Regions from separate parts of the Kribbella swartbergensis genome, predicted to be linked through region 3. Evidence: riboswitches for the same ligand, from Rfam matches in the RefSeq annotation. Region 3 holds a riboswitch; each other region holds the start of a gene.
What was found. A riboswitch is a leader RNA that binds a small molecule or an ion and turns the genes downstream of it on or off. The one in region 3 is predicted to bind ZMP and ZTP.
Positions count from the first base shown of each region.

Region 1: it holds a riboswitch for ZMP and ZTP, as region 3 does, so the genes downstream of both, ACYVOK_RS10185 (glycine hydroxymethyltransferase) here and ACYVOK_RS10720 (bifunctional 5,10-methylenetetrahydrofolate dehydrogenase/5,10-methenyltetrahydrofolate cyclohydrolase) in region 3, are expected to answer to the same signal.
Region 2: it holds a riboswitch for ZMP and ZTP, as region 3 does, so the genes downstream of both, ACYVOK_RS09510 (metallophosphoesterase family protein) here and ACYVOK_RS10720 (bifunctional 5,10-methylenetetrahydrofolate dehydrogenase/5,10-methenyltetrahydrofolate cyclohydrolase) in region 3, are expected to answer to the same signal.

Region 1 is NZ_BAAGPM010000014.1:674,671-679,285, forward strand. It holds gene ACYVOK_RS10180 (acyl-CoA dehydrogenase family protein) at 1-1,423, shown strand, start outside; ZMP/ZTP riboswitch at 1,421-1,502, shown strand; gene ACYVOK_RS10185 (glycine hydroxymethyltransferase) at 1,531-2,979, shown strand; gene ACYVOK_RS10190 (GbsR/MarR family transcriptional regulator) at 3,062-3,535, shown strand; gene ACYVOK_RS10195 (adenylate/guanylate cyclase domain-containing protein) at 3,501-4,615, opposite strand, start outside.
Region 2 is NZ_BAAGPM010000014.1:536,645-541,259, reverse strand. It holds gene ACYVOK_RS09530 (dihydrofolate reductase family protein) at 1-28, opposite strand, end outside; gene ACYVOK_RS09525 (cysteine dioxygenase family protein) at 128-631, opposite strand; gene ACYVOK_RS09520 (LysR family transcriptional regulator) at 781-1,587, shown strand; gene ACYVOK_RS09515 (VOC family protein) at 1,613-1,996, shown strand; gene ACYVOK_RS09510 (metallophosphoesterase family protein) at 2,001-2,879, opposite strand; ZMP/ZTP riboswitch at 2,904-2,982, opposite strand; gene ACYVOK_RS09505 (pectate lyase family protein) at 3,027-4,037, opposite strand; gene ACYVOK_RS09500 (cysteine hydrolase family protein) at 4,249-4,615, opposite strand, start outside.
Region 3 is NZ_BAAGPM010000014.1:794,576-799,190, reverse strand. It holds gene ACYVOK_RS10725 (beta-N-acetylglucosaminidase domain-containing protein) at 1-1,885, shown strand, start outside; ZMP/ZTP riboswitch at 1,999-2,088, shown strand; gene ACYVOK_RS10720 (bifunctional 5,10-methylenetetrahydrofolate dehydrogenase/5,10-methenyltetrahydrofolate cyclohydrolase) at 2,114-2,983, shown strand; gene aroH (chorismate mutase) at 3,016-3,384, shown strand; gene ACYVOK_RS10710 (prephenate dehydrogenase) at 3,404-4,468, shown strand; gene cmk ((d)CMP kinase) at 4,508-4,615, shown strand, end outside.

The DNA of each region.
Region 1 (4,615 bases), 120 kb from region 3:
CACCCACGACCGCTACGGGCACCGGGTCGACGAGGTCGAGTTCCATCCGGCGTGGCACTGGCTGATGGAGCAGGCCGTCGGTTTCGGCCTGCAGGCGGCGCCGTGGACAAGCGACCGTCCGTCGGCGCACCTGACCCGCGCCGCCGGTTTCTACCTCTGGTCGCAGGTCGAGCCCGGCCACGGCTGCCCGATCTCGATGACGTACGCCGCCGTGCCCGCGCTGAAGGCCGACGAGCGGCTCGCCAAGGAGTGGATCCCGCAACTCGCTTCCACCCAGTACGACGTACGCCGGCTGCCCGCGGCCGAGAAGACCGGTGTGCTCGCCGGGATGGGGATGACCGAGAAGCAGGGCGGGTCCGACGTCCGCGCGAACCTCACCACCGCGACGCCGACCGGGAACGACGGCGAGTACCAGCTGAACGGGCACAAGTGGTTCTGCTCGGCGCCGCAGGTGGACGTCTTCCTGGTGCTCGCGCAGGCGCCGGAGGGGCTGAGCTGCTTCGTCGTACCGCGGGTCCTTGCCGATGGCAACCGGAACGCGTTTGCCCTGCAGCGGCTGAAGGACAAGCTCGGCAATCGGTCGAACGCGTCCAGCGAGGTCGAGTTCCACGGCACGGTCGGGTACCGGCTCGGCGACGAGGGCGCCGGGGTTCGCACCATCATCGAGATGGTCGCCGCCACCCGCCTCGACTGTGTGCTCGGCTCCGCCGCCCTCCAGCGCCGCGCCCTCGTGGAGGCCGTCTGGCACACCCGCCACCGCTCAGCCTTCGGCAGCCTCCTCAGCGAAAAGCCCGCAATGCAAAACGTCCTCGCCGACCTCGCCCTGGAGAGCGAAGCCGCCACCGCTCTAGGCATGCGCCTAGCCGCCGCGGTTGACGCCTCGCTCGCGGGTGATGCTCAGGCTGCCGCCTTCCGGCGGATCGCACTTCCGTTGGCGAAGTTCTGGGTGTGTAAGCGGACGCCGTTCATGGTGGCTGAGGCGTTGGAGTGTTTGGGCGGGAACGGGTACGTCGAAGAGTCGGGGATGCCGCTGCTGTTCCGGGAGTCGCCGCTGAACTCGATCTGGGAAGGCTCCGGCAACGTCAACGCACTCGACGTCCTGCGGGCCCTGCGCCGGCCCGAGTCGCTGGAGGCCTGGCTGACCGAGCTGGCCACCTGCCAGGGTGCCGATCACCGGCTCGATGCCGCGGTCAACGACGTACTGCAAGCGCTTGCTGATGTGTCCGAGGCGGAAGCCGGCGCCCGGCGGCTGGCGGCGCGGATGGCCCTGTGCCTGCAGGCCTCGCTGCTGGTCCGGTACTCGCCGCCGGAGGTCGCGGACGCCTTCGTCGCGTCCAGGCTGGCCGGCGATTGGGGCGGTGTGTTCGGCACGCTTCCGAGGACCACACCCTTCCGGCAGATCGTCGAGCGCACGATAGGGTGAGGGCGTCGCGACTGGCGCGCTGAGGTGGAGAACCACCGGGGAGCGAAGACCGTCGGCACCGTGCGCCTGGGTGCCTTCGACCCACTGCAACCGCAGGAGAGACAACGATGACTCAACCCTTCGATGCCGCCGCCGCATCGGCCGCGTACCGCAACGCGCTCGAGGTGATCGGCGCGGTGGAACCCACCATCGCCGGCGCGATCAAGGCCGAACTGGCCGACCAGCGCTCCTCGCTGAAGCTGATCGCGAGCGAGAACTACGCCTCCCCCGCCACCTTGCTGACGATGGGCAACTGGCTGTCCGACAAGTACGCCGAGGGCACCATCGGGCACCGCTTCTACGCCGGCTGCCAGAACGTCGACACGGTCGAGCAGGCCGCCGCCGACCACGCCAAGGCGCTGTTCGACGCACCGCACGCCTACGTCCAGCCGCACTCCGGCATCGACGCGAACCTGGTCGCCTTCTGGGCGATCCTGGCCCAGCGGATCGAGTCGCCGGCGCTGGCCGAGGCCGGCGCGAAGCACGTCAACGACCTGACCGAGGAGGACTGGACCAAGCTCCGCAAGGCGTTCGGCGACCAGAAGATGCTCGGCATGTCGCTGGACGCCGGCGGTCACCTGACCCACGGCTTCCGGCCGAACATCTCCGGCAAGATGTTCCACCAGAGCTCCTACGGCACCGACCCGCAGACCGGGCTGCTCGACTACGCCGAGGTCGCCCGGATCGCCCGCGAGTTCAAGCCGCTGATCCTGATCGCGGGCTACTCGGCGTACCCGCGGAAGGTGAACTTCGCGAAGATGCGCGAGATCGCGGACGAGGTCGGCGCGACCCTGATGGTCGACATGGCCCACTTCGCCGGCCTGGTGGCCGGCAAGGTCTTCACCGGTGACTTCGACCCGGTGCCGCACGCGCACGTCACCACGACCACGACGCACAAGTCCCTGCGCGGTCCGCGCGGCGGCATGGTGCTGTGCCAGCCGGAGTACGCCGACGCGGTCGACCGCGGTTGCCCGATGGTGCTCGGCGGCCCGCTGAGCCAGACGATGGCGGCCAAGGCGGTGGCGCTGGCCGAGGCCCGGCAGCCGTCGTTCAAGGAGTACGCGCAGGCGATCGCGGACAACGCGGTCGCGCTGGCCGAGGGCCTGATGAAGCGCGGCGTCAAACTCGTCACCGACGGCACCGAGAACCACCTCGTGCTGCTGGACGTGTCGTCGTACGGGATCACCGGGCGGCAGGCCGAGTCGGCGCTGCTGGACGCCGGGATCGTGACGAACCGGAACGCCGTACCGCGGGACCCGAACGGCGCCTGGTACACCTCGGGTGTCCGGATCGGTACGCCGGCGCTGACCACCCGCGGCTTCGGGGTCGACGAGTTCGACCGGGTCGCCGAGTTGATCGTCGACGTGCTGTCGTCGACCACCCCGACCACGACGTCGGCCGGAGCGGCGTCGAAGGCGAAGTACGTGCTCGCCGACGGCGTCGCGGACAAGACCAAGGCCGCCTCGGCGGAGCTGCTCGACAAGCACCCGCTGTACCCGGGCCTCGAGCTCAGCTGAGAGACCCATGGCGCCCGCTCCCTGACCGGGAGCGGGCGCTTCAACTATCAGAACGTTGTGATAGTTGGAGTAGGATGCGGCCATGCCGCCTGAACCCACCCCGGAAGAGATCAGTCAGTTCGTCGAGCGGTTCGCCGGGGTGCTGGCGAACAGCGGCGTCCCGACGATGTCCGCCCGGGTGATCGGGCGGATGCTGGTCAGCCCGACCGGCACCATGACGTCCGCCGAGCTCGCGGAGTCGCTGCGGATCAGTCAGCCGGCCGTGTCCGGCGCCGTACGGCAACTGCTGCAGCTGTCGTTCATCTCCCGGGAGCGGATCCCCGGCTCCCGCAAGGACCACTACCGGATCCGCGACGACGTCTTCTCCGCGATCCTCGAGCGCCGCAACAGCGCGCTCGCCGAATGGGAGTCGACCAGTCGCTCCGGCGCCGCCCTGTTCGGCGAGGACACCGCCGTCGGCCGCCGCCTGACCGAGGCCGCCGACTTCTTCGCCTTCATCCACAAGGACCTCGACCAACTCCTCAAGTCCTGGCGGGCGGAACACGGGCCGCGGTAGACGGCGGCATGTCCCGGAACCGGACGAGCAGATCCTCGACGCGTTCCGACCGGCCCTGACGGCGGTGCGCCTCCCACTCCTCGGGTGACATCACGCCGCCGATCAGGTCGAGCGCCTCCGCGAGTTCCTCGTCCGCCTGCGGATTCGGCATCTCGAGCCGCTGACCCATCGCCTCCTCCGCTCCGAACAGGTGGGCGGCGCCGGCCGGATCGTCGCGCCGCAGGAGGATGTTCATCACGGTGTTCGCGAACGCCATGGTCAAGCTCGGGTTGCCGAGCGCGACGATCGTGTCGACCAGGCCGCGCGCCAGTTCGGTCGCCTCGTCGAGGCGGTCCGTGACGGTGAGCAGGTAGGCCAGGTTCTGGCCCTGGGTCGCGGCCTCGTGGACGTCGCCGATGTCCTCGAGGATCGACAACGACTCCTTCATCAGCGCCTCGGCACCAGCGAGCCGGCCAAGTTCTGCCTCGACGCCGCCGAGGTTTCCCAGCACCCGTGCGAGTCCACCGCGGTCATCGAGATCCCGCTGCAGGTCGAGCGCTTCCTGCAGCGTGCGACTGGCCGCTTCGACGTCTCCTGCCCGTCCTTGAGCGGTCCCGAGCAGGCTCAGCGCGAGCGCGACGGTGGGCGGGTCATCCTGCGTCCTTGCCATCGCCAGGCCTCTGACTGCCACCTCGTGGGCGCGTTCGATCTCGCCCTGCTGCAGAAGCAGATTTCCCAGCCCCCGCAGGCAGACAGCGAGGTCGCGCGACGGTGTTCGGCCGGCCCGCTCCACGACGCGTTCGTGCCAGCGACGCCCCTCGGCCACGTACCCTCCCACCACCCACAGCCAACTGAGGGCGGCGCACAGTCGGAGGCCGACGGCGAGATCACCGGCGCCGTCGTCGGGCCCTTCCGACGGCACCGCCCAGTCGAGTGCGGCGCGAAAGTTGCCCAGCTCGGTCCTGGCCAGCTCGAGGCTCGTCCAGACCGCCGACTCCCGCATCGCCCGCAGGTTCTCGGCGAGACCGGCGTAGTACGTCGCATGCGCGCGGTGAGCGAGCTCCGCCTCGCCGGAGGCCCGTAGCTCGTCGTCGGCGTACC
Region 2 (4,615 bases), 260 kb from region 3:
TGGACATGTACAGAACAGTCGACGCCATCGCATTCTCCTGACACACCCGGTCGGCTTGTCCGACCACTCACCCCTCCGTCGATTACACCCGCCACGAATCGACACGTTGATCCGCGGGACGAGTCGGTCAGTTGTAGTAGCGACGGACGCTCGAGCCGATGCGGGTGACGTCGGTGCCGTAGATGTGGATGGAGATGGCGGTGTGGTCGCTGGTGTTGTGGACGCGATGGATGTCGCCGGGCGGGGCAAAACCGCTCACGTCGCCGACGTGGTTGTCGTTCTCCCCGATCAGGCGGAGGTCGGCGTCGTACAACTCCTCGTGCTCGACGCCCTGGACGACGCCGAACACGCACCAGGTGACGTGGTCGTGGATGCGCGTGATCTGCCCCGGCCGCCAGACCAGGCCGATGATGGAGAACGATCCGTCCGGCTCAATCCACAGTTGGTGACTCCGGTAGCTGTCCGGTGAACCGTCGCGCTGTTCGGCGGTCAGTACGTCGGGCGTCGGCAGGTGCAGCCGGAGCTGTTCGGCGACGAGGTCGGCGGTCTCCGACCAGCCGGCGTGCTTGTGGACGGCTGAACGGACGCCGTCCGCCAGTGCGGTGATGGGGTGGATCAGTGTCGTGGTCATGCATCGAGCGTGCGCGCACCGGATGTATTACGTCTAATGCCAAATTTCATGCTCATCGATAGATAGAGTTGATACATGCTGGACGTCACCCGCCTGCGTGTCATCGACGCCGTCGCCCGCCATGGGTCCGTACCGCGGCGGCGAAGGAGTTGCACTACTCGCAGCCGTCGGTGACGCACCACCTCGCCCGGCTCGAGGCCGAGACCGGGGCGCAGCTCCTGCAACGAGTCGGCCGGGGCATCCGCCTCACCCAAGCCGGCCAACTCCTCGCCGACCGTGCCGCCGAGATCCTCGGGCGGATCGACGCAGTCGACGCCGAGCTCGCCGCGCACGTCGGCCTCACCGCCGGCCGGGTACGCCTGGCCGGTTTCTCCTCCGCCATCGGATCGCTCATCCCCCGCGCCGTGGCCGCGCTCGCCGAGTCGCATCCCGGCCTACAGATCCGCCTGACCGACGTCCACCCGCCGGAAGCGCTCGAGCTGCTGCGCACCGGCAAGATCGATGTCGCGGTCATCTTCCGGTACGACGAGACCGAGCCCGAGCCACCCGGCGTACGCCTGCATCACCTGCTCGACGACCCGCTGTACCTGCTGTCAAAGGGCCGAGGGCAACAACTCTCCGACCTGCGTGACGCGACCTGGATCGCGGGGTGTGCGCGGTGCCGCAGCCACCTGCTCTCGTTGTGCGCCGAGGAAGGATACGAGCCGCAGATCGGCTACACCTCCGACGACATGGTCGTGATGCAGACCCTGGTCGCCGCCGGACTCGGCGTGACCACGATGCCCGGACTCGCTCTGCGCGCCCACACGGCCGACGACATCGTCGCAACGAAGCTGGCGGGATCACGCCGGCACGTCTACGCGGCGACGTACGGCGAACCGCCCGATCCACCCGCCACCGCGGCTCTCCTGTCGGCGCTCGCCGCAGCAGCGAAGCTCGGCGACAGCCCTGGATGAATCGGCGCGCAAGTAGCCTGCGGGAATGGCTACGCATTGGACGCTGGGCTGTGACGCCGAGGATCCGCAGCGGCTGGCCGCGTTCTGGGCCGGTGCGCTCGGGTATGTGCAGGAGCCCGGGTACGACGATCCGGACGGCGCGTCGATCGTGGACGCGGACGGCCGCGGACCGGCGATCGGGTTTCTGCGGGTGCCCGAGAAGAAGACCTCGAAGAACCGGATGCACATCGACATCCGGGTCGCCGGCGAGGCGCCGTGGGACATGGCCGAGCGGGAGATGCTGATCCGGGCGAAAGCCGACGAACTTGCCGCCGCCGGCGCGACCCGTGTCCGCGAGGAGTACTACGGCGAACCCCTCGGCCACATCGTCATGCTTGACCCCGAAGGCAACGAGTTCTGCGTTGCCTGAGCCCTCACGTGATGGGGCTGACCTCGGGAGTGTCTTCGCCGGTGAGGGGGTTGTAGACGTAGACCTCGGTGCCGGCCTGGCGGTCGCGGGAGTGAATGGTGTGGAACATCGGCGAGAAGGGGCCGCCCAGGTCGACAACTGTTGCGCCGGCTCCCAGGACGCCTCGGACCGAGGACGGCGGAGCGGTCAGGTCGATGCGGGTGATGACGCCGGGGGTGACCCAGACCGGCTTGTCTCCCAGGCTTCCGGACAGTTGGTGGTGCAGGTGTCCACAGAGGACGGCGTGTACGTCGGTGCCGGCCAGAACCTGACCCAGAGCGGCAGGGTCTTGCAGTACGACGGAACTCATGTACGGCATCGCGTCGACGGAGATCGGCGGGTGATGGAGTACGACGATCGATCTGGCCGGCGCGGGTGTGGCCAACTCGGCCTCCAGCCAGTCGAGCTGATCGCGACCGAGCACGCCGTGCGTTTCGCCGGGGACGAGGCTGTCGAGGGTGATGACGCGCAGACCGTTGACCACGCTCACCGCGGCGATCACGCCGTCGAACTCGGCCCGGCGTCCGATCGGTGCGTCGTCCGGGCCGAGGTGACCCCAGCCGAGGACCGCCGCGAAGCCTTCCCGGCGGTCGTGGTTTCCGGTGCTGTAGACGTGTGGGATCCCGCGTTCCCGGCAGAACGCACCGACAGCCGACCGGACCGCGAGGCATCCTTCCTTGGAGCCGTCGTCGGCGATGTCACCGCTGATCACCACGAGGTCCAGCGACGGGACGTGGCGGACGTCGTACAGCAGTTGCCGCAACGCGGCGAGACCGTCGACGCCGTCCTCGTCCGGTCCGATGCGGCTGACGTGGGTGTCGGACAGATGCAGTACACGGTGCACGACCAGGCTCCTCGAGTCCCTTGCCTCGGGCACCCAGGCGGTCGATGCCCTGCTGTCACTCCCCGGTGGTTCGCGCCCACCCTCGCCAGTCGTGTCCCACCAGCCTACCGGTGTCCCGGCCGAGAGGGCCGGGACACCGGGACGGGACTAGATCTTGCCGGTGCCGGCGCCGGACGTGACGATCGACTTCACGTTCTCGGCGGCGTCGACGACGTACGGGTACGGGATCGCGCCGACGCTGGAGGAGTTCCGGGAAGCCGGCGTACCGGAGTTGACGAGGTAGTTGTTGAGGAGCTTCACGTTGCCCGCAGGTGAGTCACCGGTCTGGGTGACGACGGTGCTACGGACGTTCTCGAAGTAGTTCCGCTCCACATAGACGCCCGCGTTGCAGGTGGACGCGACGCCGTAGCCGCTGTTGCCTCGGTAGTAGTTGTTGACGACGTGCACCGGGTTGCCGAACCGGACCCGCGGGTGCCGCTGCGTGGTCCCGTCGAACCAGTTCGCGTAGTACGTCACCCGCAACTTGCCGATGTCCTCGCCGCCGTTGCCGTCGCTGTGCCCGATCAGCCCGACCTTGTCGTGGTTGGAGAACTTGTTCCACGACACGGTCACGTAGTCCGACGCGCGCTTGACGTCGACGGCGCCGTCGTACCCGCTGCTGAAGCTGTTGTGGTCGACCCAGACCCTGGTCGAGTACTGGATGTTGATCGCGTCGTCGTCCGAGTCGCGGAAGTTGATGTTCCGGATGATGACGTTGCTGACACTCGCGACGTTCAGACCGCCGCCGGTGATGGTGGCGCCGCTGCCGACACCGATGATCGTCTTGTTCGAGGCGACCTTGTTCATGCCCGAGAGGGTGATGGTGCCGGACACCCGGATCACCTTCGCACCGCTCGACTGCATCTGACTGATCAGGGCCGAGGCCGTCGTCACGGTGACCGGCGAGGCGCTGCCGCCACCGGTCGTGCCACCACCCTGGGTGGCCCAGCCCTGCAGTGAGAACGTGGCCGCCGAGGCCTTCGGCAGAGTTTCGGGTACGGCGACCGCCGACACCACGGCCGCCGAGACCACGGTGAGCGCGGTGGCCGCCGCCAGGTACGGCAACCTGCGTCGAACCGGTGATGAGTTCCGGCGCGTTGGGGACGCGAAGAAGGACATGAGAGAACCTCCGATTGGGGCGGATGGCGGGCACGCCGCAGTACGCCGTGGCGTGGGCGGCGGGCTCACCGGAAAGAGTCGGAAAGCGCTTTCCTAGGATCCTGGAACCGTACTGAAACCGGTTTCTCCCTGTCAAGGTCTCGTCACCGTTCGTGGCATGGAGCGAGGCGATCGATCGTTCAAACCCTTCCGTGCCTGGGGTGAAGAGTGTCTACGTGTCCTGGAAGGTGACGTCGGCGGTGTTCTCCACGGCTGCGGTGCGGCCTGGGGCTCGGTGGTACTGCCAGTAGAGGTTGGTGTGAGCAATCACCTGGTCGGGCGGTGGGGCGCCGTACTCGGTGAGGTCCTCGGTGGTGTGGGCGTCGCCGACGAGCGTGACGTCGTACCCGCGGACGAAGGCGCCGTGGATCGTCGAGCGGATGCACTCGTCGGTCTGCGCGCCGCTGACGACGAGCCGACCGATCCCGGCCTGCGCGAGGACCTCCTCGAGGTCGGTGTCCTCGAACGAGTCGGCGAACGTCTTGTGGACAAGCGGTTCGGAGTCTTCCCGGGTCAGCTCCGGGACGAGCTGCCAGTTG
Region 3 (4,615 bases):
CGACAGCGACTACCGGACGCTGATCGCCAAGTTCGAGGCGCTCTACGCGCTGGGCGCGCGGGCCTTCAACGTGCCGCTCGACGACATCGACTACAACACCTGGCACTGCCCGGAGGACCGGGCGAAGTACGGCACCGGCGGCGGCGCGGCCGGTCGGGCGCAGAGCGAGTTGCTGAACCGGATCCAGCGCGAGTGGGTCGCGTCGAAGCCGGGCCTGGCGCCGCTGCAGATGGTCCCGACCGAGTACTACAACGTGTCCGAGACGCCGTACAAGAAGGCCCTGCGGGAGCAGCTCGACAGTGCGGTGGTCGTGCACTGGACCGGGATCGGGGTCGTGCCGCGCACGATCACGAGCGCACAAGCGGCCCAGGCGCGGGCGGTGTTCGGGCACGACATCCTGATCTGGGACAACTACCCGGTCAACGACTACGCGGCCGGCCGCATCCTGCTGGCCGACTACAGCGGCCGTGAGCCGGGGATCGCCGAGCACGTCGCCGGCGTGATCTCGAACCCGATGAACCAGGCCGCGGTCAGCAAGCTCGCGCTCTACTCGTTCGCCGAGCTGGGCTGGAACCCGGCCCGGTACGACGAGGAGGCCTCGTGGCACCGGGCGATCGCGGAACGCGCCGGGGGAGACCGCCGGACGATCGCGGCCCTGGAGGTCTTCGCCGACCTGAACACCTACGACTCGACGCTGCACCCGGAGAGCGCGCCGGTGCTGGCGGCCCGGACCACCGCGTTCTGGAAGACCTGGCAGGCAGGCCAGCGGGACGCGGCGATCGAAGCGATCAAGCCCTACTTCACCGCCGTCGAGAAGGCCCCCGCGCAGATTCGTGAAGGGGTGACGGACCCCGCGTTCGCCGACGAGGCCAAGGCGTGGCTCGACGCGACCGTGCTGTGGGGCCAGGCACTGCAGGAATCGCTGCGGCTCCTCGAGCAAGTGGCCGAGGGCAACGGATCGGCCGCCTGGACCAGCCGTCAGCGGATCGAGCAACTGGTCAGCCAGGCGAAGGCGATCCGCGACATCCGGCTGCCGCACTCCAACACCTACCCGCGGATCGGCGAGGGCGTCGCCGACGCGTTCCTCGCCGAGGCCGGCCGGGTCCACGACCAGTGGATGGGTATCGAGCCGGGCCGTACGGCGTCCAGCTCGCAGGGCACGTACTCCGACAACGTCCCCGAGCGGATGATCGACGGCGACGAGTCGACGTTCTACTGGAGCAACGGTGCCCCGGTGGCCGGCGACGAGATCCGGGTCGACCTCGGCGCGCCCAGGGCGATCGGTGACATCGCCGTACTCATGGGGAAGGCGACCAGTCCGCGGGACTACATCCACTCCGGCGTCCTGGAGTACTCGACCGACGGCGAGACATGGACCGAGTTGACCCGTGCGACCACGGCCGAGGTGCGTTTCACCGCCGACGTTACGGCGCGGTACGTCCGCTACCGGGCGCTGGCCGACAACCCGTCGTACTGGCTCGTGGTGCGTGAGTTCGCGATCGAGGTGACGGACGGCTCCGAACTGGTGCTGACGGCAACTGGCACGCCGGCGCCGGCCGCGGGCTCGTCGCTCGGCGATGCGGTCGATGGTGACGTGCGTACGGCGTACGTCGCCGAGCGGGCACCGGCGGCGGGCGACGCGCTGACCGTGACGTTGTCCGCGCCCACCGCAGTCGACCGGATCACGGTCCTGCAGTCCGCCGACGCGTCCGGCCGGCTCGAGGTCCGCACCAGCGAGGGCTGGAAGGAGGTAGGCCAGGTGAAGGCTGCGTACAGCGCGGCGACGATCCCGGTCACCACGATTGACCAGATCCGGATCACCTGGTCGCCCGGCGCCGTACCGCCAAAGGTCCACGAGGTGGTGCTGCACCGGGCCGGCAACTAGGGTTCGCCGCCGGTCCGGCGGTTGCGGGTCACCCGCGGGGACTGGCAGCCGGCCGCGCGGGTCGAGGTGATCGGCCTGGAGGCACGCCGGTCGTGGTTCGTCGCGTAGTGTGGACGGCGGACCGCGACTGGCGTTGAGGTGGAGGACCACCGGGGAACGGTCCGCCGGACGAACCGGCTGAGCCGCGCGCCTGGGCACCTGACCTCTAGGCCCGAAGGAGCGCGCCGGATGACCAAGTTGATGATCGGGACCGACCTCGCCGCCGAACTGGTGGCGAAGACGGCTGAGCGGGCCCGCGTACTGCGGGACAACACCGGTGTCCAGGCGTGCCTGGCGACAGTGCTGGTGGGCGACGACCCGGCCTCGGCGACGTACGTGCGGATGAAGCAGAACCGGAGCCGGAAGGCCGGCATCGCGTCTCGGAGCGTCGTACTGCCCGCGCGGACCACGACCGAGGAACTGGTCGGCGAGCTGCGGAAGCTGTCCGCGGACCCGGAGGTGCACGGGATCCTGCTGCAGCACCCGGTGCCGGCGCACATCGACGAGCGGGCCGCGTTCGAGGCGATCGATCCGGCCAAGGACGTCGACGGCGTGACCACGCGGTCGTTCGCCGCGATGGCGTTCGGCGAACCCGGGTTCCGGTCGGCCACGCCGGGCGGGATCATGCGGCTGCTCGAGGCGTACGACGTACCGATCGCCGGAGCGCACGCGGTCGTGATCGGCCGCAGCCCGATCCTCGGCAAGCCGGCCGGGATGTTGCTGCTGGCATCGAACGCGACCGTCACCTACACCCACTCACGGACCCGCAACCTGCCGGAGATCGTCCGGACCGCGGACATCGTGGTGGCCGCGGTCGGCAGGCCGAACTTCGTCCGCGGCGACTGGCTGAAGCCGGGCGCGGTGGTGGTCGACGCCGGATACAACGAGGGCAACGTCGGCGACGTCCACTTCGACGAGGCGGCCGAGGTGGCGAGCCTGATCACGCCGGTCCCGGGTGGAGTCGGGCCGATGACGATCGCCCTCCTGTTGGAGCAGTCCCTCGACGCCGCCGAGGCACAATCCGAGACGGCTGTCCACGGTCTGACTACTCTGCCCTAGGGTTGAGGCAGACGAGTGAAGGAGGCGGGAACGTGGCGGTACGGGCGATCCGGGGTGCCACCCAGCTGGAGGTGGACGAGCGCGAGCACCTGCTCGAGCGGTCCGCCGAGCTGGTGAAGGCGGTCCTGGAGGCGAACGATCTGGACCGGGAGGACCTGATCAGCATCCTGTTCACCGTCACGCCGGACCTGCACTCGGAGTTTCCCGCGGTGGCGGGCCGGCAGATCGGGCTGACCGACGTACCGCTGATGTGCATGCAGGAGATCGACGTCCCGCACGCGCTGCCCCGGGTGGTCCGGATGATGGTGCACGCCGAGTCGCCGCGGTCCCGGGAGAAGATCCAGCACGTCTACCTGCACGGCGCGGTCGCTCTGCGTCCGGACCTGACAGGCGCCCAGTGACGGGCCGAGTGAGGACACGGTGACCGAGCTGCGCGGCCCGGTCCGGATCGTCGGCACCGGATTGATCGGTACGTCGATCGGCTTGGCGCTGGGCCGGCTGGGTGTGGTGGTCGAGTTGGTCGACGCCGACCCGGACAACGCGTTGATGGCCGAGCGGATCGGGGCCGGGGCCCGGCTGGTCCAGATCGAGCCGCAGCTCGTGGTGGTCGCCGTACCGCCGGATCACGTCGGCCGAGTGGTCGCCGAGCAGCTCGAGCAGACCGACGCGATCGTCACCGATGCGGCGAGTGTGAAGTCCAAGCCGCTCGCCGACGCGCGCCGGCTCACCGGCGACCTGAGCCGGTACGTCGGCAGCCACCCGATGGCGGGTTCGGAGCGGAACGGCCCGCTCGCCGCCCGCCCCGACCTGTTCGACGGAGCGACCTGGGCCGTCACGCCGCACGAGACCAGCGCACCGGAGGCGGTCGAGCTGGTCCGGCGGCTGGCCGAGGCGTCCGGGGCACGGACGGTCGAGCTGTCGGTGGAGGACCACGACCTCGCCGTCGCGCGGGTGTCGCACCTGCCGCACCTGATGTCGGCGCTGGCCGCCGGGACGCTGGCCGACGCGCCCGAGTCACACCTGCAGCTGTCCGGGCAGGGGGTGCGGGACGTGACCCGGATAGCGGCCGGCGACCCGAAGCTCTGGACCCAGATCGTGTCCGCGAACTCGGCCGCGCTGACCGGCCTGCTGGAGCAGATCCGCGACGAGCTGGACCGGGTTCTTGTTGCCCTGGGCAAGGAGGAGGCGGCCGAGGAGCTCACCTCGGTGCTCGGCCAGGGTGTCTCGGGTGCGGTCCGGGTGCCGGGCAAGCACGGTGCGCCGCACATCGACCTTGTCACCGTCCTGGTCACCATCCCCGACCGGCCCGGGCAGCTGGCCCGGCTGTTCGCGGACGCCGCCGCGTCCGGCGCCAACGTCGAGGACCTGCGGATCGACCACAGCCCGGGCCGCCCGGTCGGTGAGGTCGAGCTTGCGGTCAAACCGGGCTCGGTCGACCAGCTGGTCGAGGTCCTGACCGAGCGTGGCTGGGTGGTGCACCGGTAGCCGCCGGGTTGGTCCCCGGTCACGGGTAATCTCTGGGCCATGATCATCGCTGTGGACGGCCCGAGCGGTTCCGGTAAGTCGAGCACCGCCCGAGGCGTCGCCACCCGGCTGGGACTGCGCTACCTCGACACCGGCGCGACGTACCGC